DNA from 3 places in the Streptomyces sp. NPDC005533 genome. Region 1 is predicted to be linked to each of the others. Evidence: riboswitches for the same ligand, from Rfam matches in the RefSeq annotation. Region 1 holds a riboswitch; each other region holds the start of a gene.
The links. Region 1 has a riboswitch for thiamine pyrophosphate ahead of thiO (glycine oxidase ThiO). Riboswitches for the same ligand answer to the same signal wherever they lie in the genome.

Region 1 (10,420 bases):
GGTCACCGCGCCGTTGCCGCGGATCCGGCGGCCGCCCGGGGGATCGGTGTTCATCACCGTCCCGCGGTCGAAGGCGTCGCTGAACTTCCGGTCGACCCGCTTCACGCCGAGCCCCGCCGCGGACAGCTGGGAGCGGGCCTGCGCCTCGGTCTTGCCGAGCAGGTTCGGGACCTTCGTGAACTGGCCGGAGTTGATGTACCAGACGCCGGTGCCCACCCCCAGGGCCAGCAGCACCCCGGCGATGACCAGGAACACGCCCCGGCGGGGCCGCCCGGCGGGCGCCTGCCGGTGCGCAGCGGGCGAGGAGGGCGGCGGGGGCAGGGTCTCCAGCCGGGAGGTGAGGTTCACGGGCTGCGCGGCCACCGGGCGCGGGATCACACCCGTGCGGTCCTCGGCGGAGGACCGCACCTCGGCCCGCGCCTGCGGCGGTACGGCGTCCAGCTCGGCGTCGCCGAGCCGGCCGCGGGCCTCGCGGGTGAGGCCGAGCAGCGCGGCGGCGTCGTAGGGGCGCAGCTCGGGATTGCGGGCCGTGGCCTCCGCGACGAGCTCGTCGAGCCCGACGGGGAGCCCCGGGACCGCGGCGGAGGGCGGCGGGACGTCCTCGTTGAGGTGCTGGTAGAGGACCTGAGCGGGGCTGTCGCCGAGGTGGGGCTTGGCGCCGGTGAGCATCTCGTAGAGGACGACACCGCAGGCGTAGACGTCCACGCGGGTGTCGGCGACGCCGCTCTCGATCTGTTCGGGGGCCAGGTAGGAGACGGTGCCGAGGACGGACCCGGTGGTGTTCGTGACCGAGTCCACGGACCGGACCAGCCCGAAGTCGGCGACCTTGACCCGGCCGTCGTCGCCGATCAGGACGTTCTCGGGCTTCATGTCGCGGTGGACGAAGCCGGCCCGGTGGGCGGTCCCGAGGGCGGCGAGCACCGGTTCGAGGATGTCGAGCGCGGCCCGCGGCTGGAGCGCGCCGCGCTCGCGGAGCACGTCGCGCAGGGTGCAGCCGGAGACGTACTCCATGGCGAGGTAGACGTACGGCCCGTCCGTGCCCTGGTCGAAGACGGCGACCACGTTGGGGTGCGCGAGCCGGGCCACGGACTTCGCCTCGCGGATGAACCGGTCGACGAAGGCGGCGTCGGCGGCGAGGGCCGGGTGCATCACCTTCAGGGCGAGCACGCGGTCGAGGCGCGTGTCGACGGCCCGGTAGACCGTGGCCATGCCGCCGGCCGCGATGCGGGCGTCGATGCGGTAGCGGCCGTCGAGCACGCGCCCGACGAGGGGGTCATCCAGGGTCGTATCCACGCCGCGATTCTATTGGGGCGTCGCGCCCGCCCCGCCCGGGTGGTCCGCCTTGCAGCGCAGCTGTGACGTGACCGCCGGGCGCGACGCCGTCGCGGGGCGCGTTCGAGGCGCGGGCGCGGAGCGCCGTCCGGGGTCCGGGGCGGAGCCCCCCGGAGCGGGCCCGCGGGTCAGAACGCCGGGCGTTCGGGGTCCAGGACGGCGCGGCCCTGCGCGGGAGAGGAGGCTTCGGCGAAGCGGCGCTGCGGAATGCGCCCCGCGCGAAACGCGAGCCGCCCCGCCGAGACGGCGTCCCGCATGGCGGACGCCATCAGGACCGGCTCCTGCGCCCGCGTCACCGCGGAGGCCAGCATCACCGCCGCGCAGCCCAGCTCCATCGCGAGGGCGGCGTCCGACGCCGTGCCCGCGCCCGCGTCCAGGATGACCGGGACCGACGCCCGCTCCGTGATCAGCTCGAAGTTGTGCGGGTTGCGGATGCCCATCCCCGAGCCGATGGGGGACCCGAGGGGCATGATCGCCGCGCAGCCCACGTCCTCCAGCTTCCGCGCGAGCACCGGGTCGTCGTTCGTGTACGGGAGGACCGTGAAGCCCTCGTCCACCAGGATCTCGGCGGCGTCCAGCAGCTCGATCCCGTCCGGCAGGAGGGTCCGCTCGTCCGCGACCACCTCCAGCTTGATCCAGTCCGTGCCCAGGGCCTCCCGGGCCAGCCGGGCCGTGAGCACGGCCTCGCCCGCCGTGAAGCAGCCCGCCGTGTTGGGCAGCACGGCGATGCCCAGCCTGGTCAGGACGGAGAGGACGGAGCCCTGGACCGTGGGGTCGAGGCGCCGCATCGCGACCGTGGTGAGTTCGGTACCGGACGCGACCAGGGAGCGTTCCAGCACGTCCAGGCTCGGGGCCCCGCCCGTGCCCATGATCAGGCGGGAGGAGAAGGTCCGGCCGCCCAGGGTGAAGAGGTCGTCAGCCATGCCGTTCAGCCCCCCTGGACCGCGGTGAGGATCTCGACGCGGTCGCCGTCGCCCACCGGGGTGGCCGGCCACTGCCCGCGCGGGACCACGGTCTCGTTGAGGGCCGCGGCGACCCCGGAGGGGGCCGCGGTCAGCGTGGCGACCACCGTGTCGAGCGTGGTGCCGGCCGCGAGCTCGCGCGGCTCGCCGTTGACGGAGACGGATACGGGCAGGCTCATGCGTACGACTCCTGACGTGCGGCGGAGAACCGGCGGGGGCTGAAGGGGCGCGCGATCTCGGGCAGTTCGCCGGTGGCCAGCAGCTCGACGAGCACCTCACCGGTGAGCGGGGTCAGCAGCACCCCGTTGCGGTAGTGCCCGGTGGCCAGGTGCAGGCCCGGCAGGTCGGTCGGGCCGAGCAGCGGGGCGTTGTCGGGCGAGCCGGGGCGCAGCCCCGCCCGGGTCTCGGTGAGGGGGAGTTCGGTGATGCCGGGGACCAGTTCGTGGGCGTCGCGCAGGAGTTCGTAGACTCCGCCCGCGGTGACCGTGGTGTCCCAGCCGAGTTCCTCGCTGGTGGCGCCGACGACGAGTTCGCCGTTCTCGCGCGGCACCAGGTAGACGTGGCTGCCGCGGACGACCGCCCGGACGGTCCGGGAGAGGAAGGGCGCGTAGGCCGGTGGCACCGCCAGCCGCAGGACCTGTCCCTTGACCGGCCGTACGGGAGGCACCACCTCCGGCGGTACGCCCGCCAGCCGGCCGCTGAGCGAGCCCGCCGCCAGCACCACCTGGCCGGCGCGCAGCTCCGTACCGTCGTCGAGCGCGGCCCCGGCCGCCCGGTCCGCGGTGACCAGCAGCCGTTCCACCGCCGCCCGGTGGATGATCACGCCGGCCCGCTCGCAGGCGGCCAGCAGGGCGGCCGCGAGCCGGCGCGGGTCGACCTGGTGGTCGCCGTCCACGCGCAGGCCGCCGCGTACGCCCGGGGCGAGCATGGGCTCCAGACGGCGGCACTCGCGGCCGGTGAGCCACTCGGACTCCAGGCCGCAGCGCCGCTGCAGCGCGTGCAGTTCCCGCAGGTGGAGGCGGTCGTCGGCGTCGAGGGCGACGGCGAGGGTGCCGCAGGTGCGGAAGCCGATGTCGATGCCGCCGCTCGCGTCGGCGAGCTCGGCGGCGAACTCGGGATAGCGCGCGGCGGAGGCGAGGCCGAGGCCCAGCAGGGCTTCCTCGCCGTAGTGCAGCTCGGTGACGGGGGCGAGCATGCCGGCCGCGACCTGGGCGGCGCCGCCGCCTGGCGCCGGGTCGGCGAGCACGGTGCGCAGCCCGCGCGCCGCGGCGCGCCAGGCGGTGACCAGGCCGATGATCCCGCCCCCGATGACGAGGACGTCGGATCCCTTCAGAGATGAGTGCATGGGCGTCCAGCCCCTCCCTTCGCCGGCATGACCCGGATCAGGTTCGTACGGTCGGAGGCCGGCCAGCCTCCCTCTCAGCCCGGTGCGCCGGACTCCCGCGATAGGTACGGTGGCCAGACTAACCCGGCCGCGGACGGCCGGTAAGGCGGCACCTGTTCCTGACGGAGCGTCAGATGATTAGGGTGGCCGGGTGAGCGAGCAGACGGAACACCATCAGCGCGGCGTCGTGATCGTCGGCGCCGGAATGGCCGGGGTGCAGACCGCGGTCGCCCTGCGCGAGCAGGGCTTCGAAGGCCCCCTGACCCTGCTGGGAGCCGAACCCCACCAGCCCTACGACCGCCCCCCGCTGTCCAAGGCGGTCCTGCTCGGCAAGGCCGAGGACTCCGCCTTCGACGTGGACTTCGAGGGGCTCGGCATCGAGCTGCGGCTCGGCATCGAGGTCACCGGACTGCGGGCCGCCGACCGCGAGCTGGACACCGAGGCCGGCCCGGTCCCGTACGGGGTCCTCGTGCTGGCGACCGGCGCCGAGCCGCTGACCCTGCCCGGCACCGGAGGCGTCCCGGGCGTCCACCTGCTGCGCACCCTGGACGACGCGGCGCGGCTGCGGCCGGTCCTCGCGACCGCGCCCCGGACGGTGGTCGTCGGGGCGGGCTGGATCGGCGCCGAGTTCGCCACCGCGGCCCGCGAGGCCGGCTGCGCGGTGACCGTGGTCGAGGCGGCGGACCGGGTGCTGGCGGGGGCGCTGCCCGCCGAGGTTGCCGAGCCGATGGCGCGCTGGTACGAGGAGGCCGGCGCCGAGCTGATCACCGGAGCGAAGGTGGCCGGGATCGAGGAGGGCCGCGTCCTGCTCGCGGACGGCCGGGCCCTGCCGGCCGGCGCGGTCGTCGTGGGCATCGGCGCCCGGCCCGCCACCGGATGGCTGGCCGGGAGCGGGGTGGAACGGGGCCCCGACGGCTCGGTCACCGCCGACGCGTACCTGCGCACCTCCCTGCCCGGGGTGTACGCCGTCGGCGACTGCGCCTCCTTCCCCTCCGGGCGCTACGGGAAGCGGTTGCTCGTCCACCACTGGGACAACGCGCTCCAGGGGCCGCGGACGGTCGCGGCGAACGTCCTGGCCGAGATCGGGGCCGGAGCCGGGGCCCGGGGCGGGGCCGGGGAGGCGGGCGAGGTCTACGACCCGGTGCCGTACTTCTGGTCGGAGCAGTTCGGACGGTTCGTGCAGTACGCCGGACACCACGGCGCTGCCGACACCCTGCTCTGGCGCGGCGACCCCGCCGGGCCGGCCTGGTCGGTGTGCTGGCTGCGGGCCGGCGCGCTGGTCGCGGTCCTGGCGGTGGGCCGCCCCCGCGATGTGGCGCAGGGCCGCAAGCTCATCGAGACGGCGGTGCCCCTGGACCCGTCCAAGGTGGCGGACCCGGCCACCCCGCTGAAGTCGGCCGCCGCCTGACGGCTCCGGGCCCGGGCGGCGACCCGTACGGGCCGCCCAGGTACCGACGGCGGAGCCGAGATGGCAGGCTTGTGTCCGTGACCGAGATTGACGCAAAGATCGATGCCCTTGTCCCCTCGTGGCTGTACCTCCCCGACATCGCGGAGAAGCTGGACATCGAGGTGACCCGGGTCCGCCAGATGGTCAAGGAAGGGCAGCTCATCGCCGTACGCCGGGGCGAGAACCGCGCCCTGCAGGTGCCGGCCCCCTTCATCGACGGTGACAAGGTCGTCAAGGGCCTGGTCGGACTGCTGACCGTGCTGCGCGACGACCGCTTCACCGACGAGGAGATCCTGGAGTGGCTCTTCACCGAGGATCCGACCCTGCCCGGCACGCCCGTGCAGGCACTGAGCGAGAATCGCGGCACGGAGGTGAAGCGCCGCGCTCAGGCGCTCGCCCTCTGACCTGATCCGCAGTTCGCTCCACCGCGGTGTACGGGCCCCGCGCCCGTACACCGCCTCCACCACGGGGGGTCCACCCATGCAGCTGTCCGACGCCCGGCTCTACCTCTGCACGGACGCCCGCAAGCGGCAGGGTGACCTCCCCGAGTTCCTCGACGCCGTCCTGGCCGGAGGCGTGGACGTCGTCCAGCTCCGGGACAAGGGCATGGAGGCGGGCGAGGAACTCGAACACCTCCGGGTGTTCGCCGAGGCCGCGCGCCGCCACGGCAAGCTCCTCGCCGTGAACGACCGCGCCGACGTCGCCCACGCCATCGGCTCCGACGTCCTGCACCTCGGCCAGGGCGACCTCCCCGTCCCCGCGGCCCGCGCCATCCTCGGCGAGGGCGTGCTGATCGGCCGTTCCTGCCATGCCGAGGACGAGGTCGACGCGGCCGTCGCCGAGCCCGGCGTGGACTACTTCTGCACCGGCCCCTGCTGGCCCACGCCCACCAAGCCCGGACGCCACGCCCCCGGCCTGGGGCTGGTCCGGTACGCGGCCTCGCTGGAGCAGGACCGCCCCTGGTTCGCCATCGGCGGCATCGACGGCAGCAACCTGGACGAGGTGCTGGACGCCGGAGCCACCCGCGTCGTGGTCGTCCGCGCCCTCACCGAGGCCACCGACCCCGGTGCGGCCGCCGCCGAGCTCGCCAAGCGCGTCCGGGCCCGGCTCGGCTGAGTCCTGTCCGCCCGGACAGGGAGCGGGGGAGAACCCCCCTAGCGCCTCGGCCCCCCGCCTGACCAGAGCCGCCCTCCGGGTGTCCAAAAACGTGTCCAAAAGGCGGACAGCGCTTCGGTGACCGGCCGGCCGCGTCTAACCTGCCCACATGGCCTCTGGTACCGCTTCCACCTGGTCGGATCGTGCACACACGGTCCGCGACCTCCTCGCGTCCGGGCGCTCGTACTCCTTCGAGTTCTGGGCCCCGAAGACCGAGAAGGGCGAACGCAACCTCTGGAACGCCCTGCGCCGGGTCGAGGCGGTATCCCCCAGCTTCGTCTCCGTGACCTACGGAGCCGGCGGCTCCACCCGCGGCGGCACCGTGAAGGCCACCCAGGAGATCGCCGCGGACACCACGCTGACCCCCGTCGCGCACCTCACCGCCGTGGACCACTCGGTCGCCGAGCTGCGCAACGTCATCGGGCAGTTCGCCGACGCCGGGATCCGCAACATGCTCGTCGTGCGCGGAGACCCGCCGGGCGACCCGATGGGCGAGTGGGTGGCGCACCCCGAGGGCGTGCACTACGCCGCCGACCTGGTGCGCCTCGTCAAGGAGTCCGGCGACTTCTGCGTCGGCGTCGCGGCCTTCCCCGAGATGCACCCGCGTTCGACGGACTGGGACACGGACATCCGGCACTTCGTGGACAAGTGCCGCGCGGGCGCCGACTACGCCATCACCCAGATGTTCTTCGATCCGGAGAATTATCTGCGGCTGCGCGACAGCGTCGAGAAGGCGGGCTGCGAGACCCCGATCATCCCCGAGGTCATGCCTGTTGTGGCGATCAAGCAGCTCGACCGGCTGCCCCAACTCAGCAACGCGGTCTTCCCCGCGCACGTGAAAGAGCGCATGCTCGCCGTCAAGGACGATCCGGCCGCTGTACGCTCCATTGGCATCGAGTTCGCCACGGAGTTCTGCGCGCGGCTGCTGTCCGAGGGTGTCCCGGGGCTGCACTTCATCACGCTGAACAATTCCACGGCGACTCTCGAAATCTACGAGAACCTGGGCCTGCACCAGCGGGCCTGAGCGGCCGCCCCCCGTTCCCGCGCCGGCGGCCGTACCGAGAGGGGCCATGCATGGGAATGACGGTCCTCTACATCGCGTTCGGTTTCGTCGCGCTGTGGCTGCTTGCCGAGGTCCTGATGCAGTACAAGGCCCGGCTCCGCTGGCGCCTGCTCGCCTTCGCGGGCTTCCTCGGCGTGGTCGCCGGGGTGGTGTTGCCGTCGGTGCTGGTCATCGGGGTCGGCGCGGCGGCGTTCGCCGTGGGCCAGACCCTGGTGACGCTCTCCTTCCGCAAGGGCTTCGTCGCCGGCTGGGCCCTGCGCCGTGGCGGGGAACCCGTCCGGCAGTCCAGACGCCGCCGGTCCGGAAGCGCCCCGACGCGGCACGAGCCGGCGCTCCAGGTCAGCGCGCTCGCGTACGAGGACACGGACGGGGCGGCGGACGAGCGCCCCTACCGGGCCGCGGCCGAAGAAGAGGTCTACAGCCCGGAGCCGGTGCCCGAGGAGACCGGGTCCTACGGGATACAGAGCTTCGCGCAGGCCCCCGAGGCCGCCCAGACGGCGGCCTTCGCCTCGCCGTTCACCACGGCGGAGCAGGACGCCCACCAGTACGCGGCGTACTACGACCCGCAGAACCAGGGCGGCGGGTACGACTACTCCGGCGGCTACCCGACGGGTGGGCAGCAGCAGGTCTACGCCGCCTACTCGGACCCGTACATCGGCACCGGCGGCGGTGTCGCCCCGCCGCAGCCGTACGACTACACCGCGTACGCCGACTACGGGCAGCAGCAGTACTCCACGGACACCCCGCCCGGCGGGGTCTGGGTCCCCCAGCAGCGGTCCACCGACGGGTCCGGCCAGCCCTACCCGGCGGAGGAGCAGGCCGAGCCGCCGCAGCAGTACCCCTACTCCCAGCCCGGCGAGTACGAGCAGTACCGCTACTGACCCCCGCGGCACGGACCGGTCCGCGGACCGGTCCGCCCGCCCCCGCGCGCGGTCACTGCGAGCCGCGGAACCCGGCGCCCTCCACGATCAGCCCGGCCACCAGCGCCCCGGTCATCCCGGCGTGCGGCAGCCCGCCGCCGGGATGCGCCCAGCCGCCCGCCAGGTACAGCCCGGGCACGTCCGTGGTGTTGGCCGGGCGCAGCAGCCGGCCGCCGGCCCCCGCGAGCGCGGGCGGCGGCACCGCGCCGCCCGGCGCACCGGTCGCCGCCTCGACATCGGCCGGCGTGCGCACCTCGTGCCACAACAGCCGCTCCCGCAGCCCCTGGACGGCCTTCTCCGCGAGGTTCAGCAGCTCCTCGGGCTCCGAGGTCCCGGGCCCGTACACGGCGCTCACGGTGACCGCCTCGTGTCCCGCGTCGGGCCGGGTGGCGGGATCGTCCGGGCGCACCACGGTGACCTGCGTTCCCGGCGCGTGCACCAGGGTGCGGTGGACGGCCGTGGCGGGGCGGGCGCCGCGCAGCGCGAGCAGCAGGGTGATCCGGCCGGGTGCCTCCGAACCGCGGGCCGGGGCCGTGTCCGACGGCCGCCACGGGCCGGCGGACAGCTGCCGGGGGTCGACCGCGCAGACCACGTGATCGGCGGCCACCTCGCCGCCGTCGGCCAGCAGCAGTCCGGCCGCGCGGCCGTCGCGGACCAGGACCTCGCGCACCTCCGCGCCGAACGTGAAGGCGACCTTCCGCTCCAGGCAGCGCTCGTACACGGCGGTGGCCAGGGCGCGCATGCCGCCGCGCACGTACCAGCTGCCGAAGGTCTGCTCCATGTACGGGAGCACCGTGGCCGAACCGGGCGCGGTGGCGGGGTCGATCCCGTACGTGCGCACGACGCCGGTCAGCAGCTCGCCGAGCGCGCCGCCCAGCTCGCGGTCGGCCACCTCGGCGAGGGTCGGCGGCCGGCGCCGGAACAGCCCGGCGCGCCGCAGGGCCGGGTACGGGTCCTCGCGCAGCGCCTGCCGGGCCCCCTCCCGCAGCGGTTCCTCCAGCAGCGGGCGGCGGGTGGCGTCCCAGGCGTCCCGGGCGCGGCCCAGCAGGGCGTTCCAGCGCTCGCCCGCACCCCCGCCGAAGGCGGTGTCGAGGGCGGCGGCGACCCCGCCGTGCGAGGCGGCCGGCAGGGCGACGTCGATGCCGTGGTGGGGGAGGACGTGCCGGACGGCCGGGTCCGGTTGCACCAGGTCGACGCAGTCCTCCAGGGACCGCTTGCCGGTCTTCACGAACAGGTCGCGGTAGACGGCGGGCAGGTGCAGCAGCCCGGGGCCGGTGTCGAAGGCGAAACCCTCGCGCTCGTACCGGCCGACGGCTCCGCCGTAGGTCGCCGCGCGCTCGTACACCGCCACCTGATGCCCCGCCACGGCCAGCCGGGCCGCCGTCGCCATCGCGCCCATCCCGGCGCCGATCACCGCAATTCGTGCCATGCGGCCGAGCCTATCGACCCCCCGGAACACCCCCGGGACCGGCCGTCGTCACAGCGGCGGGGCCCCGGTGACCTCGCGGGCCTCGGCGGCCAGCCGCTTCTCCTCGCGGCGCTGGGCACGGCGGCGCAGGAAGCGGCGGATCCGGCTCCAGAGGAAGACGAGTATGGCCAGTCCGGCGGCCAGCAGGACGGCCGCGATGATGGCGGCGGCCTGCGGGTTGAACATCGCGAAGGTGACGAGGCCGGCCACGCCGAGGTCCTCGGCGATGCTCACGGCCACGTTGGTGAACGGCTCGGGTGAGGTGTTGATCGCCATCCGGGTGCCGGCCTTGACGAAATGGCTGGCCAGCGCGGTGGAGCCGCCGATCGCACCGGCGGCGATGTCGGACAGCGAGCCGCTCTGCCCGGCGAGCAACGCGCCGATCACGGCTCCGGAGAGCGGGCGGACCACGGTGTGGACGGCGTCCCATATCGAGTCGACGTACGGGAACTTGTCGGCGACCGCCTCGCAGAGGAACAGCACGGCGGCGACGATCAGCACGTCCGTGCGCTGCAAGGACGCCGGGACCTCGTCGGTCAGACCGGTCCGGCCGAAGACGCCGAGCAGGAGGACCACGGCATAGGCGTTGATCCCACTGGCCCAGCCGCTGGTGAAGACCAGGGGGAGCACACTCATTGGATCATCATGTCGTACGGACACCGCTCCGGCGGCGCGTACGCGGGCATGGT
Region 2 (10,420 bases), on a different contig from region 1:
TCCTGGTGTGGCGGATGACCGAACCACCCGAGGACTACCTCAAGGACGTCACGGCGGGCGCCTTCGCGGCGTTTTACGTGCCCTTCCTGGCCACCTTCGTCGCGATGCTGCTCACCGCCGACGACGGCCCCCAGCGCGTGATCACCTTCCTGCTCCTGACCGTGGTCAGCGACACCGGGGCCTACGCGGTCGGCTGGCGCTTCGGGAAGACCAAGCTCGCGCCGCGCATCAGCCCCGGAAAGACCCGCGAGGGGCTCTTCGGCGCGGTGGCCTTCGCGATGGCGGCCGGCGCGCTGTGCATGGAGTTCCTGATCGACGGCGGCGTCTGGTGGCAGGGCCTCCTGCTCGGCCTCGCGGTCGCGGTCAGCGCCACCCTGGGCGACCTGGGCGAATCCATGATCAAGCGGGACCTGGGCATCAAGGACATGGGCACCCTCCTTCCGGGCCACGGCGGCATCATGGACCGGCTCGATTCGCTGCTGCCGACCGCCCCGGTGGTGTGGCTGCTGCTGGCGGCCTTCGTGGGTACGGGCTGAGCCCTCCTGCCGACGCCTTCGCGGACCCCGGCTGACCTGCGAAAAGGCGGTGTGACACGCCGGGCGGTTACTCTTGGAGGGCGCGCTGCTTCTGCGGCGCGCCTTTCGTCTTACAAGGAGTACCTGCCATGGCCCGCCCCGTTCCGGGAGAGCTCACCTTCGTCGCCCCTCGCGGGGCCAAGAAGCCGCCCCGGCACCTCGCCGACATGACCCCGGCCGAGCGCCGCGAGGCGGTCGCCGCGATCGGCGAGAAGCCGTTCCGGGCCAAGCAGCTCTCCCAGCACTACTTCGCGCGCTACGCCCACGACCCGGCCGAGTGGACCGACATCCCGGCGGCCTCGCGGGAGAAGCTCCAGCAGGAGCTGCTGCCGGACCTGATGAGCGTCATCCGGCACATCTCGTGCGACGACGACACCACCCGCAAGACCCTGTGGAAGCTGCACGACGGCACGCTCGTCGAGTCCGTGCTGATGCGCTACCCCGACCGGGTCACCATGTGCATCTCCTCGCAGGCCGGCTGCGGCATGAACTGCCCGTTCTGCGCCACCGGGCAGGCCGGCCTCGACCGCAACCTGTCCACCGCCGAGATCGTGCACCAGATCGTCGACGGCATGCGCGCGCTGCGCGACGGCGAGGTCCCCGGCGGCCCGGCACGGCTGTCGAACATCGTCTTCATGGGCATGGGCGAGCCGCTCGCCAACTACAACCGCGTGGTCGGCGCCATCCGCCGGCTCACCGACCCCGAGCCCGACGGCCTGGGCCTGTCGCAGCGCGGCATCACCGTCTCCACCGTCGGCCTGGTCCCGGCCATGCTGCGGTTCGCCGACGAGGGCTTCAAGTGCCGTCTCGCCGTCTCGCTGCACGCGCCCGACGACGAGCTGCGCGACACGCTGGTCCCGGTGAACACCCGCTGGAACGTCCGCGAGGTGCTCGGCGCGGCCTGGGAGTACGCGGAGAAGTCCGGCCGCCGGATCTCCATCGAGTACGCCCTGATCCGCAACATCAACGACCAGGCCTGGCGTGGCGACCTGCTGGGCAAGCTGCTCAAGGGCAAGCGCGTCCACGTCAACCTGATCCCGCTGAACCCCACGCCCGGCTCGAAGTGGACCGCCTCGCGGCCCGAGGACGAGAAGGCCTTCGTCGAGGCCATCGCCCGCCACGGCGTACCCGTGACCGTACGGGACACCCGCGGCCAGGAGATCGACGGCGCGTGCGGCCAGCTCGCGGCCTCGGAGCGCTAGGTTCCGGTCAGCGGAGGCCCTATTCGGCCACGGGGTACCCTGTGGCCGAACCAATTTCATATTCCGACAGGGGAGCGCCACAGCGCTGAGAGTGCGGTATCCGTCATCCGCAGACCCTCTGAACCTCGCCCCGGTCATTCGGGGTAGGAAGTTCGGTCACCACTCAAGCTGTTGCGCCCTGCCCGGCGTCCGCTCCCACAGAGCGCCGGGCAGGGCCGCGTCTTCTCCTGGACATCCCAGGAGGAATTCACCAGTGAGCACCACCAAGAAGATCGCGGGCGCCGCGCTCGCGGCCGCGCTGGGCGTGACCACGCTGAGCGCGTGCGGCGACTCCGGCGACTCCGGCGGCAAGTCCGCCGGCACGACCGACAAGACCGTCACGCTCGTCTCCCACGACTCCTTCAACGTGACCGACACGGTCCTGAAGGAGTTCGAGCAGCAGAGCGGCTACACCGTCAAGGTGCTCAAGTCCGGCGACGCCGGCGCCGCCCTGAACCAGGAGATCCTCACCAAGGGCTCCCCGCGCGGCGACGTGTTCTTCGGCGTGGACAACACCCTGCTCTCGCGCGCCCTCGACAACGGCATCTTCACGGCGTACGAGGCCAAGGGCCTGGACACGGTCAAGCCGGAGTACGTGCTCGACAAGGAGCACCGGGTCACCCCGATCGACTCCGGCGACATCTGCGTCAACTACGACAAGGCCTACTTCGCCGACAAGAAGATCGCCCCGCCGCAGACGCTGGACGACCTGGTCAAGCCCGAGTACAAGAACCTGCTGGTCACCGAGAACGCCGCGACCTCCTCGCCCGGCCTCGGCTTCCTGCTCGCCTCCGTCGGCAAGTACGGCGAGGACGGCTGGAAGGACTACTGGAGCAAGCTCAAGGCCAACGGCGTCGAGGTCGTCGACGGCTGGGAGCAGGCCTACAACGAGCGGTTCTCCGGCTCCGCGGGCGGCAAGAAGGCCAAGGGCGACCGCCCGCTGGTCGTCTCCTACGCCTCCAGCCCGCCGGTCGAGGTGCTGTACGGCGAGCCGCAGCCGGCCGAGGCCCCGACGGGCGTCGCCACCGGCACCTGCTTCCGCCAGGTCGAGTTCGCGGGCCTGCTCAAGGGAGCGAAGAACGAGGCGGGCGGCAAGGCCCTGCTGGACTTCCTGATCAGCAAGAAGTTCCAGGAGGACATGCCGCTCCAGATGTTCGTGAACCCGGTCACGAAGGACGCCGCCCTGCCGGAGCTGTTCACGAAGCACGGAGTGGTGGTCGAGAAGCCCGAGAGCGTGGCTCCCGAGACCATCGCCAAGAACCGTGAGCAGTGGGTCAAGGCATGGACCTCGCTCGTCGTGAAGTAGGCGGTGCCAAAGGGTCGGGCGCGGCGTCGGGGGGCGCCGCGCCGGGCCCCGGCCCCCGGGAGGGCGGCCGGGCGACGGCCGTACGGCTCGCCCTCATGGCCGTGCCCCTGGCCTTCTTCGGGCTGTTCTTCGCCTACCCCGTCGCCGCGATCGTCGGCCGCGGCGTCAAGACCGACGAGGGCTGGCAGTTCGGCCGGATCGGCGAGGTGCTGACCCGGCCCGACATCGCCGGCGTGCTGTGGTTCACCACCTGGCAGGCGCTCGCCTCCACCGTGCTCACGCTGCTGATCGCACTCCCCGGCGCGTACGTCTTCGCGCGCTTCGAGTTCCCCGGCAAGCAGCTGCTGCGGGCCGTGGTGACCGTTCCCTTCGTGCTGCCGACCGTGGTCGTCGGCACCGCCTTCCTCGCACTGCTGGGGCGCGGCGGGCTGATGGACGAAACGATGGGGGTCCGGCTCGACACCACCGTCTGGGCGATCCTCCTCGCGCACGTCTTCTTCAACTACGCGGTCGTCGTCCGTACCGTCGGCGGGCTGTGGGCCCAGCTCGATCCGCGCCAGGAGGAGGCCGCCCGGGTGCTGGGCGCAGGGCGGTTCGCCGCCTGGCGGCGCGTGACCCTGCCCGCGCTGGCCCCGTCGGTGGCCGCGGCCTCGCTGATGGTCTTCCTGTTCACCTTCAGCTCCTTCGGCGTCGTCCTGATCCTGGGCGGGCCCGCCTACTCCACCCTGGAGGTGGAGGTCTACCGGCAGACCGCGCAGCTCCTGGACCTGTCGACGGCCGCCGTGCTGACCATGGTGCAGTTCGCCGCGATCGGCGGGATCCTCGCCGTGCACGCCCGGACCGTGCGGCGGCGCGAGACCGCGCTGCGGCTGGTGGACCCGGGCCGGACCACGCACCGGCCCCGCGGCTGGGCGCAGCGCACACTGCTGGGCGCGGTGCTGCTGACCGTGGCGCTGCTGATCGTGCTCCCGCTGGGCGTGCTGGTCGAGCGGTCCTTCGACACCCCCGGCGGATACGGCCTCGGCTTCTACCGCGCCCTCCAGGACGCGGGCGCCGGCGGCGGGACCTTCCTGGTGCCGCCGCTGGAGGCGATCTGGAACTCGCTGCGGTACGCGCTCGCCGCCACCGCGATCGCCCTGTTCGTCGGGGGACTCGCGGCCGCCGCGCTGACCCGGCGCGCGGGCCGCTTCGTACGCGGCTTCGACGCGCTGCTGATGCTGCCCCTCGGGGTGTCCGCCGTGACGGTGGGCTTCGGCTTCCTGATCACCCTGGACGAGCCGCCGCTGGACCTGCGGACCTCGTGGATCCTGGTGCCGCTGGCCCAGGCGCTGGTGGGCGTGCCCTTCGTCGTACGGACCATGCTGCCGGTGCTGCGCGCGGTCGACGGGCGGCTGCGGGAGGCGGCCGCCGTGCTCGGCGCGTCGCCGCTGCGGGCCTGGCGGGAGGTGGACCTGCCGCTGGTGCGGCGGGCGCTGCTGATCGCGGCCGGGTTCGCCTTCGCCGTCTCGCTGGGCGAGTTCGGCGCGACCGTGTTCATCGCGCGGGCGGACCGGCCGACGCTGCCGGTGGCCGTGGCGCGGCTGCTGGGGCGGGCCGGCGAGATGAACTACGGGCAGGCGATGGCCCTGAGCACGATCCTGATGCTGGTGTGCGCAGTGTCCCTGCTGGTGCTGGAGCGACTGCGACCCGACAAGACCTCCGGGGAGTTCTGATGACACTGCTTCAGCTGGAAGGGGTGTCGGTCCGCTTCGGCGAGCGCGCGGTCGTCGACTCCGTGGACCTGGAGGTCGCCGAGCACGAGATCGTATGCGTGCTGGGGCCGAGCGGAAGCGGCAAGTCCACCCTGCTGCGGGTCGTCGCCGGACTCCAGCAGGTGTCCGAGGGCCGGGTGTTGCTGGGCGGGGACGACCAGTCCGACGTGCCCGTGCACCGGCGGGGCGTGGGCCTGATGTTCCAGGACCACCAGCTCTTCCCGCACCGGGACGTCGGCGCGAACGTCTCCTTCGGCCTGCGGATGCGCGGCGGCGCGCGCGCCTCCCACGCGTCCCGGGTCGCGGACCTGCTCGAACTGGTCGGGCTCCCCGGGGCCCAGGGCCGGGCGGTGGCCTCCCTGTCGGGCGGCGAGCAGCAACGGGTCGCGCTGGCCCGGGCCTTGGCGCCGTCGCCCCGGCTGCTGATGCTCGACGAACCGCTGGGACAGCTGGACCGCGGGCTGCGGGAGCGGCTCGTGGTGGAACTGCGGGAGCTGTTCTCCGGGCTGGGCACGACGGTGCTCGCCGTCACCCACGACCAGGGGGAGGCCTTCGCGTTGGCCGACAGGGTCGTCGTGATGAGGGACGGCGGGATCGCGCAGGCCGGGACCCCGCTGGAGGTGTGGCAGCGGCCCGCCTCGGAGTTCGTGGCGCGGTTCCTCGGCTTCGAGAACGTCGTCCCGGCCGTGGTCTCGGGCACGGCGGCCGGGACCCCGTGGGGCAGGGTGGCGGTCCCGGAGGGATCCCCCGAGGGGGAGCAGCGGCTGCTGATCCGCCCGGCCGGGGTGGTGCTCTGCGCGGCCGGCCTGCGGTGCGAGGTGGTGTCCCGCACCTTCCGCGGCACGCACGTCGCGCTGCGGCTGAGGCCCGGGGCCGGGCCGCAGCTGGAGGCGGAGTGCGCACTGGCCGGGGCGCCGGCCGTGGGGGACCGGGTCGCGGTCACCTTCACCCCGTCCGAGGTCGTCGTCCTCCCGCCGGACCCGACCTAGGGACGGATGCCGTCGCAGGCGATCGGCAGGTGGCGCGGGCCGCGCAGGACCGCGTTCTGCCGGTAGGGCGGCGGGTCCTCCAGCAGCCGAGGGTTCTCCAGCCGGCGGGCCAGCTCGCTCAGCGCGAGCTGCGCCTCCTGCCGGGCCAGCGGAGCCCCGAAGCAGCTGTGGATGCCGCTGCCGAGGCCGAGGTGCTGGATGTCCTTGCGGTCGGGGTCGAAGCGGTCGGGGTTCTCGAACCGCTTCGGGTCACGGTTCCCGGAGGCCAGGATCAGCCACAGGGAGGCGCCCTTGGGGATCATGACGCCGGCGACCTCGATGTCGGAGAGGGTGGTGCGCTGGGGGAGCAGCTGCACGGGCGGCTCGTACCGCAGCAGCTCCTCGACGATGGGGACGGACAGACCGGGGTCCTCGCGGAGCCTCTTGAGGACGTCCGGGTGGCGCAGCAGGGTCAGCATCCCGTTGGTGATCAGGTTGACCGTGGTCTCGTGGCCCGCGATCAGCAGCAGCGCGGAGGTGCTGAGCGCCTCCATGGTGGTCATCGACCCGTCCGGGCCGTCGTCGGTCGCCAGCTGGGACAGCATGTCGGTGCCCGGGTTCTTGCGGCGCTCCTCGATCAACCCGGCCAGGTACATGCCCAGTTCCATGCGGGCGTCCATGGCGCCCTTGCCGTGCTCGGTGGGGTCGGCGTCCGGGTCGGGGTCCAGGCTCGCGGCGAGGGTCTCCGCCCAGACGTGGAACTTCGGCTCGTCCTCGTGGGGCACGCCGAGCAGCCGGCAGATGACCGTGACCGGGAAGGGGTAGGCGAACTGGTCGACCAGGTCGACCCGGTCCAGGTTGCCCCTCTCGGAGATCGAGTCGATGAGCCCGGTGACGAGGCCGCCGAGTTCGTCGCGCATGTCGTGCACCCGGTGGGGGCTGTGGGGCGGGCCGAAGGGCCGGTTCGTCATCCGCCGCAGCCGGTCGTGGTCCGGCGGGTCGAGCTTGAGGAAGGACGGCGGCAGGGCCGTCCCGGTCCCCTCGTCCTCGGCCTGGCCCAGCGGGTCGTCCCCGGTGGACTTGAGGTTCTTCGCGTCGGAGCTGATCCGCGGGTCGTGCAGGAGGCTCTGGATCTCGTAGTACGTGCTGACCACGTACGGGCCGTCGCCGTCGTGGGACACCGGGGTCTTGCGGAGCTCCTCGTACAGCGGATACGGGTTCGCGCGGTTCGCGTAGTCGATGATCTCCCGCAGGAGGGCTTGTGTCATGGCGGGTCCTCGTGATCCTCGTGATCCTCGGGGGAGGGCGCGGTGCGGTCCGGGACGCGGTCAGGGGCGCCCGGGGACGAAGGTCATCTTCCGGTCGGCCGGCGAGTAGCCGCTGAGGGTGATGGTCGGCCCGTGCGTCGGCACCGAGGGGTCCGGGAAGTCCGCCGGCACCGGCCTGTGCCCCTCCGGCCTGCGGTCCACCGTGGAGAACTCCGGGGGGAACGGGGCGTTCGTCTCGATCTGGTGCTCGTAGAACGGCAGCCACCGGCAGTTGTCGAAGGTCACGGCGGCGATCACGCGCCCCTGGTACCCGTACACGGCCGCGAACCGGCGCTCCGCGAGCGAGCCCTGCGTGACGAGGAGCTCGGTCCCCATCGGCGGAACCCCGACCGACTTGATGTTCACCCCGAACTGCGAGGACCAGAACGCCGGCACCCACAGGTGGGGGCGGCGGTCCGCGCTCTCACTGAGCATGTTGTGCGCGGCGGTGTCGGCCTGCGCGACCGCGTTGCCCCAGTGCTCCAGGGAGAGGAACTGGTAACCGAACAGGGCGTGCGGGGAACGCGCCACGTCACCCGCCACGTAGATGTCATCGGTCACTATGCCGCGGATGTCGAAGGCCCGGCAGCCCGCGTCGCAGGCGATGCCGCGGGGGCCGGCGCCCAGCCCCGACCCGGCGAGCCACTCGGTGTTGCGCTGCGCGCCGAGCCCGACCACCACCACATCGGCCTCGACGGTGGATCCGTCGGAGAAGTGGGCGGCGCGCACCCGCCCGGAGGGATCGCCCTCCAGCCCGGTCACCATGACACCGGTGCGCAGGTCCACCCCGTTCTCGCGGTGCATCCCGGCCGCGATCTCGCCGATGACCCCGCCGAGCGCGCCGACCAGCGGCGCCGCGCCCCGTTCGGCGACGGTGACCTCCAGGCCGCGTTCCCGGCACGCGGAGGCGATCTCGGACCCGGTGAAGCCGGCTCCGATGACGAGCACCCGGCGGGGGCCGGCGGCGAGGGCCGCTTGGAGCTTCTCGCCGTCGTCGCGGGTGCGCAGGACGAAGACTCCCTTGAGGGCGCCCTCCTCCGGGTTGGGCCAGGGCCGTGCCCGCACTCCGGTGGCGATCAGCAGCCGGTCGTACTCGACCTCGTCGCCGTTGCCGAGCCGGACCCGGCGGGCGGACATGTCCAGTCCCGTGGCGGGGACCCCGAGGCGCCAATCGGCGTCGATCGCGCGGCGGCGGGGGAGCGCCGTGTGGTCGGCCACCGCGTTGCCCAGCAGGACCTGCTTGGACAGCGGGGGCCTGTCGTAGGGTTCGTACGGTTCGTCGCCGATCATCGTGAGCGAACCGGCGAAGCCCTTCTCGCGCATGGTCTCGGCCGCCCGCAGGCCGGCCAGCGAAGCGCCGACGACGACGATGCGCCCCTCGCGCTTGAGCCGCTCCAGGGCTCCGTCGCGTGTTCCTTCACCGGTCACCGCGGGCCTCCGGAACGGGAGCCGGCTCCGGCCACGGCGTCGGGGGACGGCACGTTCGCCATGTCCTCGTCGGTCAGTTCCAGGAGGATCGCACCGACCGGACAGGCGGCCACGGCGCGTTCGACGTTCTCGCGCTGCTCGGCGGCCGCCTCCGGGTTGTAGAGGAGCGACTCGTCGCCGTGCATGGCGAACACGTCGGGAGCGAGGAACGCGCACTGGGCGTATCCCTGGCATCGGTTGAGGTCGACGACAAGCCTCATGACGGTGCTGCCTTTCCCTCGGCTGGGTACCCCGTCACCCCCGAAATCCCCGGATCCTCCCCTTCACCCCAGCATGCACGTGGGGCCCCCGGGCCGCCTGCCGGAGTACACACCCCCAGGTCAGCCCGGGTCAGCCGGGTCAGGGCGGTCGGACCGGGCCGTCCTGGCGGCGGCGCGGCGGGCGCGCAGGATGTGCACGCTGATGACCAGGGCCCAGGCCGGGAACAGCATCTCGGACCAGGGCACGCCGGAACCCACCACGATCAGGATCAGGCCGACGACGGTGCCCAGCAGGGCCAGCGAGCGGGGGAAGACCCCGAGCAGCCGCCCGATGGTCGAGGTCGCGAGGACGAAGACGGCCGCCATCCGCATGGCGTAGGTCGCGAGGAGCACATAGGCGTAGTGGCGGCCGAAGTCGGAGGGCGTGTCCTCGTTCAACACCGTGCCCGCGGCGGCGGCGGAGGCGAACAGCGTGGCCACGAAGACGAATCCGCTGCCGAGGAACACGGTGGCGACGAACCGGTCCTCGGCGTCACCCGTGTGCGCGCGCAGGGCGCCCATGAACCAGAGGAAGAAGATGCCCGCGAAGGGCACGATCTCCAGGGCCACCTGGACGGCCCAGCGTTTGTCCGGGTCGACGGCCGCGTCGGCGGCGTCGCCGGGGACGGCGATCCGCATGAGGACGATCGCCACCCCGAGCAGCAGGGCGAAGCCGACTCCGGCCATCCCGGCGGCGCGCGGTGTCTTCAGCCGATCGGTCGTGGGCTCCATCAGCCCCTCGCTCTCTCCCCCGGTCCAGCAAGCGGCAGCCGCCGCCGCGCCACCACCGGGGGCGGCCGACCGGGTGACGCCCGGCCGGCGGGCGGGTCAGCCGACGGCCTCCGGCACTGGGGTCGGGGCCGCCTCCTGGGCGCCCTCGTGCTTGCCGTACCAGGCGACGGCCACCGCGCCGGCGACGGCCAGGACGAAGCCGAGGACCGCCAGCCAGGCCAGACCCGGACGGGAGGCGTCACCGAGCCAGAGCACGCCGATCGCGCCGGGGAGCACCGTCTCGCCGACGACCAGCGCCGCCGTGGCGCCGTTCACGGAGCCGATCTGGAGGGCGACCGTGTGCAGGTACATGCCGCCGACGCCCGCCACCAGAACGGCGTAGAGGGCCGGGTCGGCAAGGAGGGTGCCGAGGTCGAACGGGTCGACGCCGTCCAGGATCCGGACGCCGACGCCGAGCGCGCCGAAGCCCAGGCCCGACAGCAGGCCCGCCAGGATCGCCGCCCCGCCGCCGAGGAGGCGTACCGCGACCGTGCCGCCGACCATGAGCAGCACGGTGATCCCCAACAGCCACCAGTGCGTGGACATCGGTGCGTGGTGGCCGCCCTCGTGGCCCGCCGCCGTCGCGAGCAGCACCAGCGCCGTGCAGACGACGCCGATCGAGGTCCACTCCTTCCGGCTCAGCCGGATGCCCAGCATCTTCACGCTCAGCACGGCCGTGATCACCAGGTTGGCGCTGATCACCGTCTGCGAGAGGAACAGGGGAAGGAGGCGGGCCGCCAGGGCGCCCAGCCCGAAGCCCACGAAGTCCAGGAT
Region 3 (10,420 bases), on a different contig from region 1:
GTGATGCCGAACTGCCAGCGCGCCAGAGTTTCCGGCGCCAAAGCCAGGTCCACGTCCTCGTCTCCTTCGCGTCGGCGTGGTCACGCAGTCTGCCTGGTGTGTCCTACTCAATCCGGGAGAAAGCAGAACGCGCTTGTGAACGCGTTCACATTCACAAGCATTATGTCCTACCACCTTCGGAAGCCACCAGGGGGGTACCCCCCTAGCCAATCCATTCAACAGATTGTTGAATGCGGCTCATGCAGATACGGATTTCCTGGCCTGCGGGCCAGCTCACCGCGACCCTCGACGACACCCCGACCAGCAAGGCACTGGCCGAGGCCCTTCCGATCTCCGCCTCCGCGAACACCTGGGGCGAGGAGGTCTACTTCGACACCGGCGTCTCCGTGGCCCTGGAACACGACGCCCGGCAGGTCGTCGAGCCGGGCACGGTCGCGTTCTGGACCGAGGGCGACGCGCTCGCGCTGCCCTACGGCCCCACACCCATCTCACGCGGAGGCGAGAGCCGCCTGGCGAGCCCGTGCAACGTGCTCGGCTCGTTCGACGGCGACCCCCGCCTGCTCTCCACCGTCCGCGACGGCGATCCCGTCCGCGTGGAACTGGCCTAGGACCCGGCCGGGCGCTCTCCGCGCACCCGCACCGGGCCTGACCGACCCCTGCCGGGTCCGGCCGCCAGGACAACCACGACCGCCTACAGCTCCTTGAAGAACGCCTCCGCCGTGTGCAGGAAGAGGTCGTTCGCCTCGGTCTCACCGATCGTGACCCGCAGGCCCTCGCCCGCGAAGGGCCGGACCACCACACCGGCCTTCTCGCAGGCCGCCGCGAACTCGGCGGTCCGCTCCCCCAGCCGCATCCACACGAAGTTCGCCTGGGTGTCCGGCACGGACCAGCCCTGCGCGAGCAGCGTCTCGTGCACCCGCGCACGCTCGCACACCAGCGCCCCCACGCGGCCCATCAGCTCGTCCTCGGCGCGGAGCGAGGCCACCGCCGCGTCCTGCGCGAGCTGGCTGACGCCGAACGGCATGGCCGTCTTGCGCAGCGCCGCGGCCACCGGCTCGTGCGCGATGGCGAAGCCGACCCGCAGGCCGGCCAGCCCGTACGCCTTGGAGAACGTACGCAGCACGGCCACGTTCGGGCGGTGGCGGTAGAGCTCGACGCCGTCCGGGACGTCCGTGTCGCGCACGAACTCGCGGTACGCCTCGTCCAGGACCACCAGGACGTCCGAGGGCACCCGGTCCAGGAAGCGCTCCAGCTCGGCGCGGCGCACGGCGGTGCCCGTGGGGTTGTTCGGGTTGCAGACGAAGATCAGCCGGGTGCGGTCGGTGATCGCCGCCGCCATGGCCTCCAGATCGTGCACGTCCCCGTCGGTCAGCGGGACCTGCACCGAGGTCGCGCCCGCGATCTGCGTGAGGATCGGGTACGCCTCGAAGGAGCGCCAGGCGTAGATCACCTCGTCGCCCGGGCCTGCCGCCGCCTGGATCAGCGACTGGGCCACGCCGACCGAGCCGGTGCCCGTGGCGATGTGCTCGACGGGCACCCCGAAGCGCTCGGCGAGCTCGTTCACGAGGCCGGTGCAGGCCATGTCGGGGTACCGGTTGAAGCTGCCGGCCGCCGAGACCGCGGTCTCGAGCACGCCGGGCAGCGGCGGGTACGGGTTCTCGTTCGACGACAGCTTGTACGCGACGGGTCCTCCCGCGGCAGCCGGCTTCCCGGGCTTGTACGTCGGAATGCCGTCCAGCTCGGCGCGCAGCTTCGGGCTCTTCTCGCTCACCGCAGGTCCTCCTCGACCGTCCCGTCCGACGTCGCCGTCGACTCAATACTGCTCACCTTATGAGGATTCCGCCGTTCCGAGAATGGGGGGCGCCTGGAATCCGGGGGAGCGCGCGCATATATGCGCGCGCCGGTGGCCTGCGCCGTGGCGCGCGTCCCTCGTGCAGGTGAGTTGAGACCGTCCCGAGACCACACCGTTTTGGCATGCCCGGACCCGCCGACAAGCTCCACCCTCACTCTCAGCAATCAAATACCTTCAATTCCAAGGTCATTGGGGGTGGCGAACCATGCAGAATCGTGCCTGTCAACGGGTGCATATGCACCCGGACCACCCACCCCCCCGAGCCCTACTATCGGCTCGCCATGACAGCAGCAGGGAAGCATCAGGTGAGCCGGACCGAGACCACCCGGCGGGCCGCCGGCCGACAGGGCCGGGCAGGCATCAGGGACGTGGCCGCCGCGGCGGGCGTCTCCATCACAACCGTCTCCGACGCGCTCAATGGCAAGGGACGGCTGCCGGACGCCACCCGCCGCCACGTTCGCGAGGTGGCCGACCGGCTGGGCTACCGCCCGTCGGCCGCCGCCCGCACCCTCCGTACCGGCAAGTCGGGCCTCATCGGCCTGACCGTGACGACGTACGGGGATGAACCTTTCACCTTCACCGAATTCGCCTACTTCGCCGAGATGGCCAGGGCCGCCACCTCGGCCGCGCTCGCCCGCGGCTACGCCCTCGTCATCCTCCCCGCCACCTCCCGCCACGACGTGTGGTCCAACGTCGCCCTCGACGGCACCGTCGTCATCGACCCCTCCGACCACGATCCCGTCGTCACCGAACTGGTCCGCCAGGGCCTGCCCGTGGTCTCCGACGGCCGCCCCGCAGGCTCCCTCCCCGTCACCGCCTGGGTCGACAACGACCACGAGGCCGCCGTACTCGGCCTGCTCGACCACCTCGCCGCCGCCGGCGCCCGCCGGATCGGCCTGCTGACCGGCACCACCACCGACACGTACACCCGGCTCTCCACCACCGCCTACCTCGACTGGTGCGAGCGCGTCGGCCAGGACCCCGTCTACGAGTCCTACCCCGCCCACGACCCGTGCGCGGGCGCCGTCGCCGCCGACCGGCTCCTCGCCCGGCCCGACCGGCCCGACGCCGTCTACGGGCTCTTCGACCCCAACGGCACCGACCTGCTCGCCGCCGCCCGGCGCTACGGCCTGCGCGTCCCCGAGGACCTGCTGCTCGTGTGCTGCAGCGAGTCCACCGTCTACGCCAACACCGAACCGCCCATCACCACGCTCTCCCTCAAACCGCGCCGCATCGGCACCGCCGTCGTACAGCTGCTCATCGACGCGATCGAGGGAATGGACACCGGACGCCCCGTCGAACAGGTCGTCCCGACCGAGCTCATCATCCGTACCTCGTCGCAGCGCAGGCAGCCGCGCACGACCGTCAGCCCACCCCGTTCCCCGGCCAAGGACTGACCGCCAGACCGTCCGGTCGGCCTGCCGGGGACCCGGCCGAACATTTCAGCAACACAGATATCGGTAGAAAACGGTAGGAACGATCGGCTCCGCTAAGGATTCACCACCCCTGGTGCGTCACAGAGCGCGAGCCGCATTCCTATGATGGGCGCACGACATCACGGACCCTCCTCCCCGGAGGTCAGGAGGGTCCGCAGGTGTACGGCAGCGCGACGGTGGTGGAGGGGTCGATGACTCAGGGGGCCGGTCAGGGACCCGCGATGCGGACGGACACGCTGCGGGACTTCCGGGTTCCAGTCACCGAACCCGCCGCGTACGCCGTATCTTCCGGGAACACCGACGAGGCTCCCGTCTACGGCGCGTACCCGGCGTACTACGACGACGGCACGCCGGCCGTGCCCCCGCAGCCCGGCTACGCGCCGGTGCCGCCCGCACCGGTGCCGCCCGCACCGCCCGCACCGGTGCCGCCCGCACCGCCCGCACCGCTCGCCACGCCGCCCGCCGCACCGCCGGCCCCGCATCCCGCGCACGCGACGAGCCAGGGCCCCGAGGACGACGACTTCGAGGGCTACACCCCGACCCACCGCGACCTGCCGATCATCGGCCGCGGCGCCGTCGGCGGTCCCGGCGACACCGTCCAGGTCCAGTACGTCCCGCAGGAGACCGCGGCCGACGGACCCGGCCCGCTCTACGTCGTCGGCGACGTCCACGGCTACCTCGACGAGCTCGTCACCGAACTCCACGCCCAGGGCCTGATCGACGCGGACCGCCGCTGGTCCGCCGGCAACGCCCGGCTCTGGTTCCTCGGCGACTTCACCGACCGCGGCCCCGACGGCATCGGCGTCATCGACCTCGTGATGCGGCTGTCCGCCGAGGCCGCCGCCGCGGGCGGCTACTGCAAGGCCCTGATGGGCAACCACGAGCTGCTGCTCATCGGCGCCAAGCGGTTCGGCGACACCCCCGTCGTCTCCGGCGCCGGCACCGCCACCTTCCAGGCCGCCTGGCTCCTCAACGGCGGCCAGCGCTCCGACATGGAGCGCCTGCAGGACGTGCACCTGCAGTGGATGTCGCGGCTGGACGCGGCCGTCCTGGAGGAGGGCCACCTGCTGCTGCACTCCGACACCACGGCCTACCTCGACTACGGCGACTCCATCGAGGACGTCAACGACACCATCCACGAGCTCCTCAACCGGGGCGACGCCGACATCACGTGGGACCTCTTCCGCAAGTTCACCAAGCGGTTCGCCTTCCGCGACGAGGGCACCGGCCCGCAGGCCGTCCGCGAACTCCTCGACACCTACGGCGGCAGCCGCGTCGTGCACGGCCACAGCCCCATCCCGTACCTGCTCGGCGAGGTGGGCACCGAGGACGGGGACGAGTCGCGCGGCCCGGAGGCCGTGGACGGCCCGCATGTGTACGCGGACGGGCTCGCCATCGCGATGGACGGCGGGGTGACGATGGCGGGCAAGCTGCTTGTCGTACAACTCCCTCTGAGCGACTGAGAGCTTACGCATAGGGGTATTTCCGCAAAGCCCCTGTCACGGCGTGGTGCGGGCGCTCTACCATCGCTCTATCCGTAGCAGGCTCTCCTCCGTTTGTGCCGGCGCCCCGTTCTACGCGGGGATACCGGCTTCTACGGAGCATCGGGGGATGCACATGACCAGCGCTCCGCACCTGCTGACCGAAGACCGACCAGAATTCGACCGGCTCCTCGACGAGGCGCTGCGCACCGCGAACGAACGGCCCGAGCTCGCCACCCTCGGCGAACGGCTGAACGCCGAACAGCTGCGCACCATGGCCCAGGGGGCCAGCGCACTGCTGGCGGCTGCGGCCGCCGCCGAGTACGGCCACTACGTGAAGGTCCGCGAGGAACGGCGCGACGAGGTGCTGTCCACGCCCGGCGCCGCGGCGGACGAGGACGGCGGACAGGGCATGGGCGGCGGCGCGGGCGTCAGCGCCGTGGTCGCGGTCCTCGCCCCCGTCCTGGCGGGCACGGCCATGCTGATATTCCTGCTCGTGGGCTACAGCCTGAAGCTGATCGAGCCCGAACCGGCCTTCGCCAAGACGATGCTGACGGCGGGTTGGCTGTTCGGCGCGCTCACCGTCGCGGCGCTGCTGTTCGCGGTGATCGGGCTGCTCGTGACGGCCGTCCGCAACAGCGCGACCGAAGTGGCGGCGGACGAGACCGAGGCCGTACCGGACGAGGTGGCGCGGGCCCGCGAGGCCTGGCGGCACGCCCTGCTGGAGCGGGGGATCATGCCGTTCCTGCGGGACGCGCTGGCCGATCCGAGTGCGGGGCCGGGCTTCCCCACCCCCAGAACGCCGGCGGCCGGGCGCATCCCCAACCTGGGATACAGCCGACCCGACTTCACCAGCCCCGGATCCCCCTCGGAGGGACCCCGCCCCGGCTACACGCCCCCGGACTTCACCAGCCCGGACTTCGGCGGCCCCGACCACCGGCCGGATTAACCCCCGGCCGGATTGACCCCCGCCGGCCGTGCGAACAAGTCGACTCGTCGGACTAATAATCCGCCCCCCATGGCCGTTCGAGCTTCCTTGCAGGGCATGACCCGGATGCCTACCGTCGGCTCGTGAAAGCAAAAGTCTGCCTCAGCATGATCGTCAAGAACGAGGCGCACGTGATCCGGAGATGTCTCGAATCGGTGCGTCCGCTGATCGACACATGGGTCATCGTGGACACCGGCTCGACCGACGGGACCCAGGACGTCATCCGGGAATACCTCGCCGATCTGCCCGGCGTCCTGCACGAGCGGCCCTGGCGGGGGTTCGACGGCAGCCGCAGCGAGGCCATCGAGCTCGCCCGCTCCAGCGCGGACTACCTGCTGTTCATCGACGCCGACGACGTGATGGAAGTCGAGTGCGGGTTCCGGTTGCCGGACCTCACGCTCGACGCGTACCACCTCGCCGTGCACCACGAGCCCGTCGTCCACTGGCGGCCCGCCCTCGTCTCCACGCGCCTGCCGTGGAGATACGTCGGCGTACTCCACGAACACCTCGCGTGCGAGGCCCCGTACAGCCGCGGAACGCTGGAGGGCCTCAACATCCTCGTCGTCGGCGGCGGGGCCCGTCAGCGCGAAGGCGGCGAGCGGGAGAAGTACCTGCACGACGCGAGGATCCTCGAACAGGGGCTGGCCGAGGAACCGGACAACGCGCGCTACGCGTTCTACCTGGCGCAGAGCTGGCGCGACGCGGGAGAAGCCGAGAAATCCCTCGCCGCCTACGACCTCCGGGCGGACATGGGCGGATTCGCCGAGGAGTCCTTCTGCGCCCGGCTCTACGCGGCACGGATCGCGGCCCGGATCGGGAGACCGCCGGCCGAGGTGACCGACCGCTACCTGCGTGCCCACGAGAGCCGGCCCTCGCGCGCCGAATCGCTCGGCGATCTCGCCCGCGTCTGCCGCAACGAGGGCCGCTGGCCCCTCGCGTACATGTTCGCCCGGCAGGCCGTACGGATCCCCCGCCCCGACGACGTGCTGTTCGTCGAGTCCGAGTGGTACGAGTGGCGCGCCCTCGACGAACTCGCCGTGGCCGCCTACTGGGTCGGCGAGTACCGGGAGTCGCTGGACTGCTGCGAACGGCTCCTCACGGGTGATGCCCTCCCCGACGAGCACCGGGACCGGGTCCTCGCCAACCTCGGTTTCGCACGGCGCAAGGTGGACCCGTACCTCGTGGTCGCCTGACGCGGCAGGGCGCCGCCCCGGCCCGACAGGCCTGGGAGCGGCGCCCTCCGTCCGTGCGGCGCGTCAGTCGGCCAGCGGCAGGTAGACGCGGTTGCCCGAGGCCGCGAACTCGGCGGACTTCTCCGCCATGCCCGCCTGGATCTCGTCGGCCTTCAGGTCGCCGCCGTGCTCGCGCCGGATGTCCTGCGAGATCTTCATCGAGCAGAACTTCGGACCGCACATGGAGCAGAAGTGCGCGGTCTTGGCCGGCTCGGCGGGCAGGGTCTCGTCGTGGAACTCACGGGCCGTGTCCGGGTCGAGGGCCAGGTTGAACTGGTCCTCCCAGCGGAACTCGAACCGCGCGTCCGACAGCGCGTCGTCCCACTCCTGGGCGCCGGGGTGCCCCTTGGCCAGGTCGGCGGCGTGCGCCGCGATCTTGTACGTGATGACGCCGGTCTTCACGTCGTCGCGGTTGGGCAGGCCCAAGTGCTCCTTGGGCGTGACGTAGCAGAGCATCGCGGTGCCCCACCAGGCGATCATCGCGGCGCCGATGCCCGAGGTGATGTGGTCGTAGGCGGGCGCGACGTCCGTGGTGAGCGGGCCGAGCGTGTAGAACGGCGCCTCCTCGCAGATCTCCTGCTGGAGGTCGATGTTCTCCTTGATCTTGTGCATCGGGACGTGGCCCGGCCCCTCGATCATCGTCTGCACGTTGTGGCGCTTGGCGATCGTGTTGAGCTCGCCCAGCGTCTTCAGCTCCGCGAACTGCGCCGCGTCGTTGGCGTCCGCGATGGAGCCGGGGCGCAGGCCGTCACCCAGCGAGTACGTGACGTCGTACGTCGCGAGGATGTCGCAGAGCTCCTCGAAGTTCGTGTAGAGGAAGTTCTCCTTGTGGTGCGCGAGGCACCACGCGGCCATGATCGAGCCACCGCGCGAGACGATGCCGGTCTTGCGGCGGGCGGTCAGCGGCACGTAGGGCAGCAGCACGCCGGCGTGGACCGTCATGTAGTCGACGCCCTGCTCGGCCTGCTCGATGACCGTGTCCTTGTAGATCTCCCAGGTCAGCTCCTCGGCCCGGCCGTCGACCTTCTCCAGCGCCTGGTAGAGCGGCACGGTGCCGATCGGGACGGGGGAGTTGCGCAGCACCCACTCGCGGGTGGTGTGGATGTTGCGGCCCGTCGAGAGGTCCATGACCGTGTCGGCGCCCCACTTGGTCGCCCAGGTCATCTTGTCGACCTCCTCCTCGATGGAGGAGGTGACCGCGGAGTTGCCGATGTTGGCGTTGACCTTCACCAGGAAGCGCTTGCCGATGATCATCGGCTCGATCTCCGGGTGGTTCACGTTCGCGGGAAGCACCGCGCGACCTGCGGCGATCTCCTCGCGGACGACCTCGGGGGAGACGTTCTCGCGGATCGCGACGTACTCCATCTCCGGGGTGATCTCGCCCCGGCGGGCGTACGCGAGCTGCGTGACGGCCTGGCCGTCACGGCCCCGGCGGGGCTGACGCGGGCGGCCCGGGAAGACCGCGTCGAGGTTCTTGAGGCCACCGCGGGGCGAGGTGTGCTTGATGCCGTCGTCCTCGGGGCGCACGGGACGGCCCGCGTACTCCTCGGTGTCGCCACGGCCGATGATCCAGTTCTCGCGCAGCGGGGCGAGGCCCCGGCGGACGTCGGTCTCGATCTGGGGGTCGGTGTACGGACCGGACGTGTCGTAGAGCGTCACGTCCTTGCCGTTGGTGAGGTGGACCTGGCGGACCGGCACCCGGATGTCGGGGCGGGAGCCCGCGACGTAGCCCTTGTGCCAGCCGGGCTGGCGCTCGGTCTGGCCGTCGGCGTCCTGGCCGACGGCAGGCGTGCGTGCGTCCTGAATGGTCATGAGACCTATCTCCCTACGCCGGCATTACCCGGTAACAGGTTCGGCGGTCGACGCAGCCTCCTCCCGCACGCATCCGTGATGCGCGTACGGTGATCAGCGTCCTCTCAGCCCGGTGCTCCGAGCTCCCGCGTTGTGCAAAGGTGCCCCCACGCTAGCGTCATCCATGGCGTGCTGAACAGTGGGCCCCCTCATCTCTTGCGATGATCTGCTGGTGACGCCCTCGCCGCAGCCCCCCACCGAGCCCACAGAGCCCCCTGGCCACATCGGCCACGAGCACCACGGCCCCGGGCACTCCGCCGAACACTCGTCCGGGCCGTCCGCCGGTCACCACGGTGGCCACTCCGCCGGCCACGGCGGTCATTCCCACGGACACGGACACGGCCACGGCCACGGCCCGGCGGCCCCCGTCTCGAAGCACCTGCGCAAGGTCATCGCGGCCGTGCTGATCCCCTTCGCCACCGCCGTCTTCATCGGCATGGTGGTGCTCTGGCCGGGCGGCGCCCCCGCCCACGAGCGCACGGGGGTGGGCTTCGACCGCCAGACGCAGCAGGGCAGGGTCGTCTCCCTCGAACACGTCGACTGCAAGTCCGTGAACGCCGCGCAGGTGCCGCCGACCGCCGACCCCTCCACGCCCGAGGGCCGCGAGGCGCAGGCCGCGCAGACCGGGGAGTGCAAGAAGGCCACCGTCGAGGTCGGCAGCGGTCCGGACAAGGGCCGCACCTTCGTGGAGATCGTCCAGCCGGGCGCGCCACGGCAGTTGACGGACGGCCAGGAGGTCGTCGTGGCGTACGCGCCGGACGCCCCCCGCGACCTGCAGTACTCCGTGATCGACGTGAACCGCAAGATCCCCCTGGCGGTGCTGGCCGGCATCTTCGCGGTCTCGGTCGTCCTCGTCGGGCGGATGCGCGGGCTGTTCGCCCTGATCGCGCTGATCGTCAGCTTCGGCGTGCTGACCCTCTTCATCCTCCCGGCGATCCTGCAGGGTTCGAACCCGCTCGTGGTCGCGGTGGTCGGGGCGAGCGCCATCATGCTGATCGCGCTCTACATGTGCCACGGCCTGACCGCCCGCACCTCGGTCGCCGTCCTCGGCACGCTCGTCTCGCTGCTGCTGATCGGTCTGCTGGGCTCGGTGTTCATCGACTGGGCGTCCCTCACCGGCAACACGGACGACAACACCGGGCTGATCCACGGGCTCTACCCGGACATCGACATGAGCGGTCTGCTGCTCGCGAGCGTGATCATCGGATCGCTGGGCGTGCTCGACGACGTGACGGTCACCCAGACCTCGGCGGTCTGGGAACTGCACGCGGCGGACCCCTCGATGGGGCCGCGCGGCCTGTACCGGGCGGCGATCAGGATCGGCCGCGACCACATCGCGTCGGTGGTCAACACGCTGGTGCTGGCCTACGCGGGTGCCGCGCTTCCGCTGCTGCTGCTGTTCTCGATCGCCAACAGCAGCATGGGCTCGGTGGCCAACAGCGAGCTGGTCGCGGTGGAGATCGTACGGACGCTCGTCGGCTCGATCGGACTGGTGGCCTCGGTCCCGGTGACGACGGCGCTGGCCTCGCTGGTGGTGGCCGCCGACCGGCCGGGCCCCCCGGACGTCGCGGCGGCCTCGG

Region 2: linked by a shared signal. The riboswitch ahead of ACFYP3_RS01625 (thiamine ABC transporter substrate binding subunit) and the one ahead of thiO (glycine oxidase ThiO) in region 1 are both predicted to bind thiamine pyrophosphate.
Region 3: linked by a shared signal. The riboswitch ahead of thiC (phosphomethylpyrimidine synthase ThiC) and the one ahead of thiO (glycine oxidase ThiO) in region 1 are both predicted to bind thiamine pyrophosphate.

What each region holds. Positions count from the first base shown of each region.
Region 1 covers NZ_JBIAJH010000021.1:97,992-108,411, forward strand. The annotation lists gene pknB (Stk1 family PASTA domain-containing Ser/Thr kinase) at 1-1,293, opposite strand, end outside; gene ACFYP3_RS22015 (thiazole synthase) at 1,461-2,255, opposite strand; gene thiS (sulfur carrier protein ThiS) at 2,261-2,473, opposite strand; gene thiO (glycine oxidase ThiO) at 2,470-3,639, opposite strand; TPP riboswitch at 3,637-3,748, opposite strand; gene ACFYP3_RS22030 (NAD(P)/FAD-dependent oxidoreductase) at 3,830-5,086, shown strand; gene ACFYP3_RS22035 (Rv2175c family DNA-binding protein) at 5,164-5,529, shown strand; gene thiE (thiamine phosphate synthase) at 5,606-6,241, shown strand; gene metF (methylenetetrahydrofolate reductase [NAD(P)H]) at 6,390-7,304, shown strand; gene ACFYP3_RS22050 (hypothetical protein) at 7,355-8,224, shown strand; gene ACFYP3_RS22055 (phytoene desaturase family protein) at 8,277-9,692, opposite strand; gene ACFYP3_RS22060 (DUF4126 domain-containing protein) at 9,741-10,367, opposite strand.
Region 2 covers NZ_JBIAJH010000001.1:352,160-362,579, forward strand. The annotation lists gene ACFYP3_RS01615 (phosphatidate cytidylyltransferase) at 1-536, shown strand, start outside; gene rlmN (23S rRNA (adenine(2503)-C(2))-methyltransferase RlmN) at 665-1,777, shown strand; TPP riboswitch at 1,836-1,945, shown strand; gene ACFYP3_RS01625 (thiamine ABC transporter substrate binding subunit) at 2,031-3,122, shown strand; gene ACFYP3_RS01630 (ABC transporter permease) at 3,218-4,834, shown strand; gene ACFYP3_RS01635 (ABC transporter ATP-binding protein) at 4,834-5,862, shown strand; gene ACFYP3_RS01640 (cytochrome P450) at 5,859-7,109, opposite strand; gene ACFYP3_RS01645 (NAD(P)/FAD-dependent oxidoreductase) at 7,170-8,576, opposite strand; gene ACFYP3_RS01650 (ferredoxin) at 8,573-8,836, opposite strand; gene ACFYP3_RS01655 (hypothetical protein) at 8,957-9,607, opposite strand; gene ACFYP3_RS01660 (hypothetical protein) at 9,704-10,420, opposite strand, start outside.
Region 3 covers NZ_JBIAJH010000012.1:162,947-173,366, reverse strand. The annotation lists gene ACFYP3_RS15170 (cytochrome ubiquinol oxidase subunit I) at 1-53, opposite strand, end outside; gene ACFYP3_RS15165 (cyclophilin-like fold protein) at 240-608, shown strand; gene hisC (histidinol-phosphate transaminase) at 692-1,771, opposite strand; gene ACFYP3_RS15155 (LacI family DNA-binding transcriptional regulator) at 2,134-3,249, shown strand; gene ACFYP3_RS15150 (metallophosphoesterase) at 3,465-4,751, shown strand; gene ACFYP3_RS15145 (hypothetical protein) at 4,900-5,718, shown strand; gene ACFYP3_RS15140 (glycosyltransferase) at 5,841-6,950, shown strand; gene thiC (phosphomethylpyrimidine synthase ThiC) at 7,014-8,801, opposite strand; TPP riboswitch at 8,795-8,940, opposite strand; gene ACFYP3_RS15130 (YibE/F family protein) at 9,013-10,420, shown strand, end outside.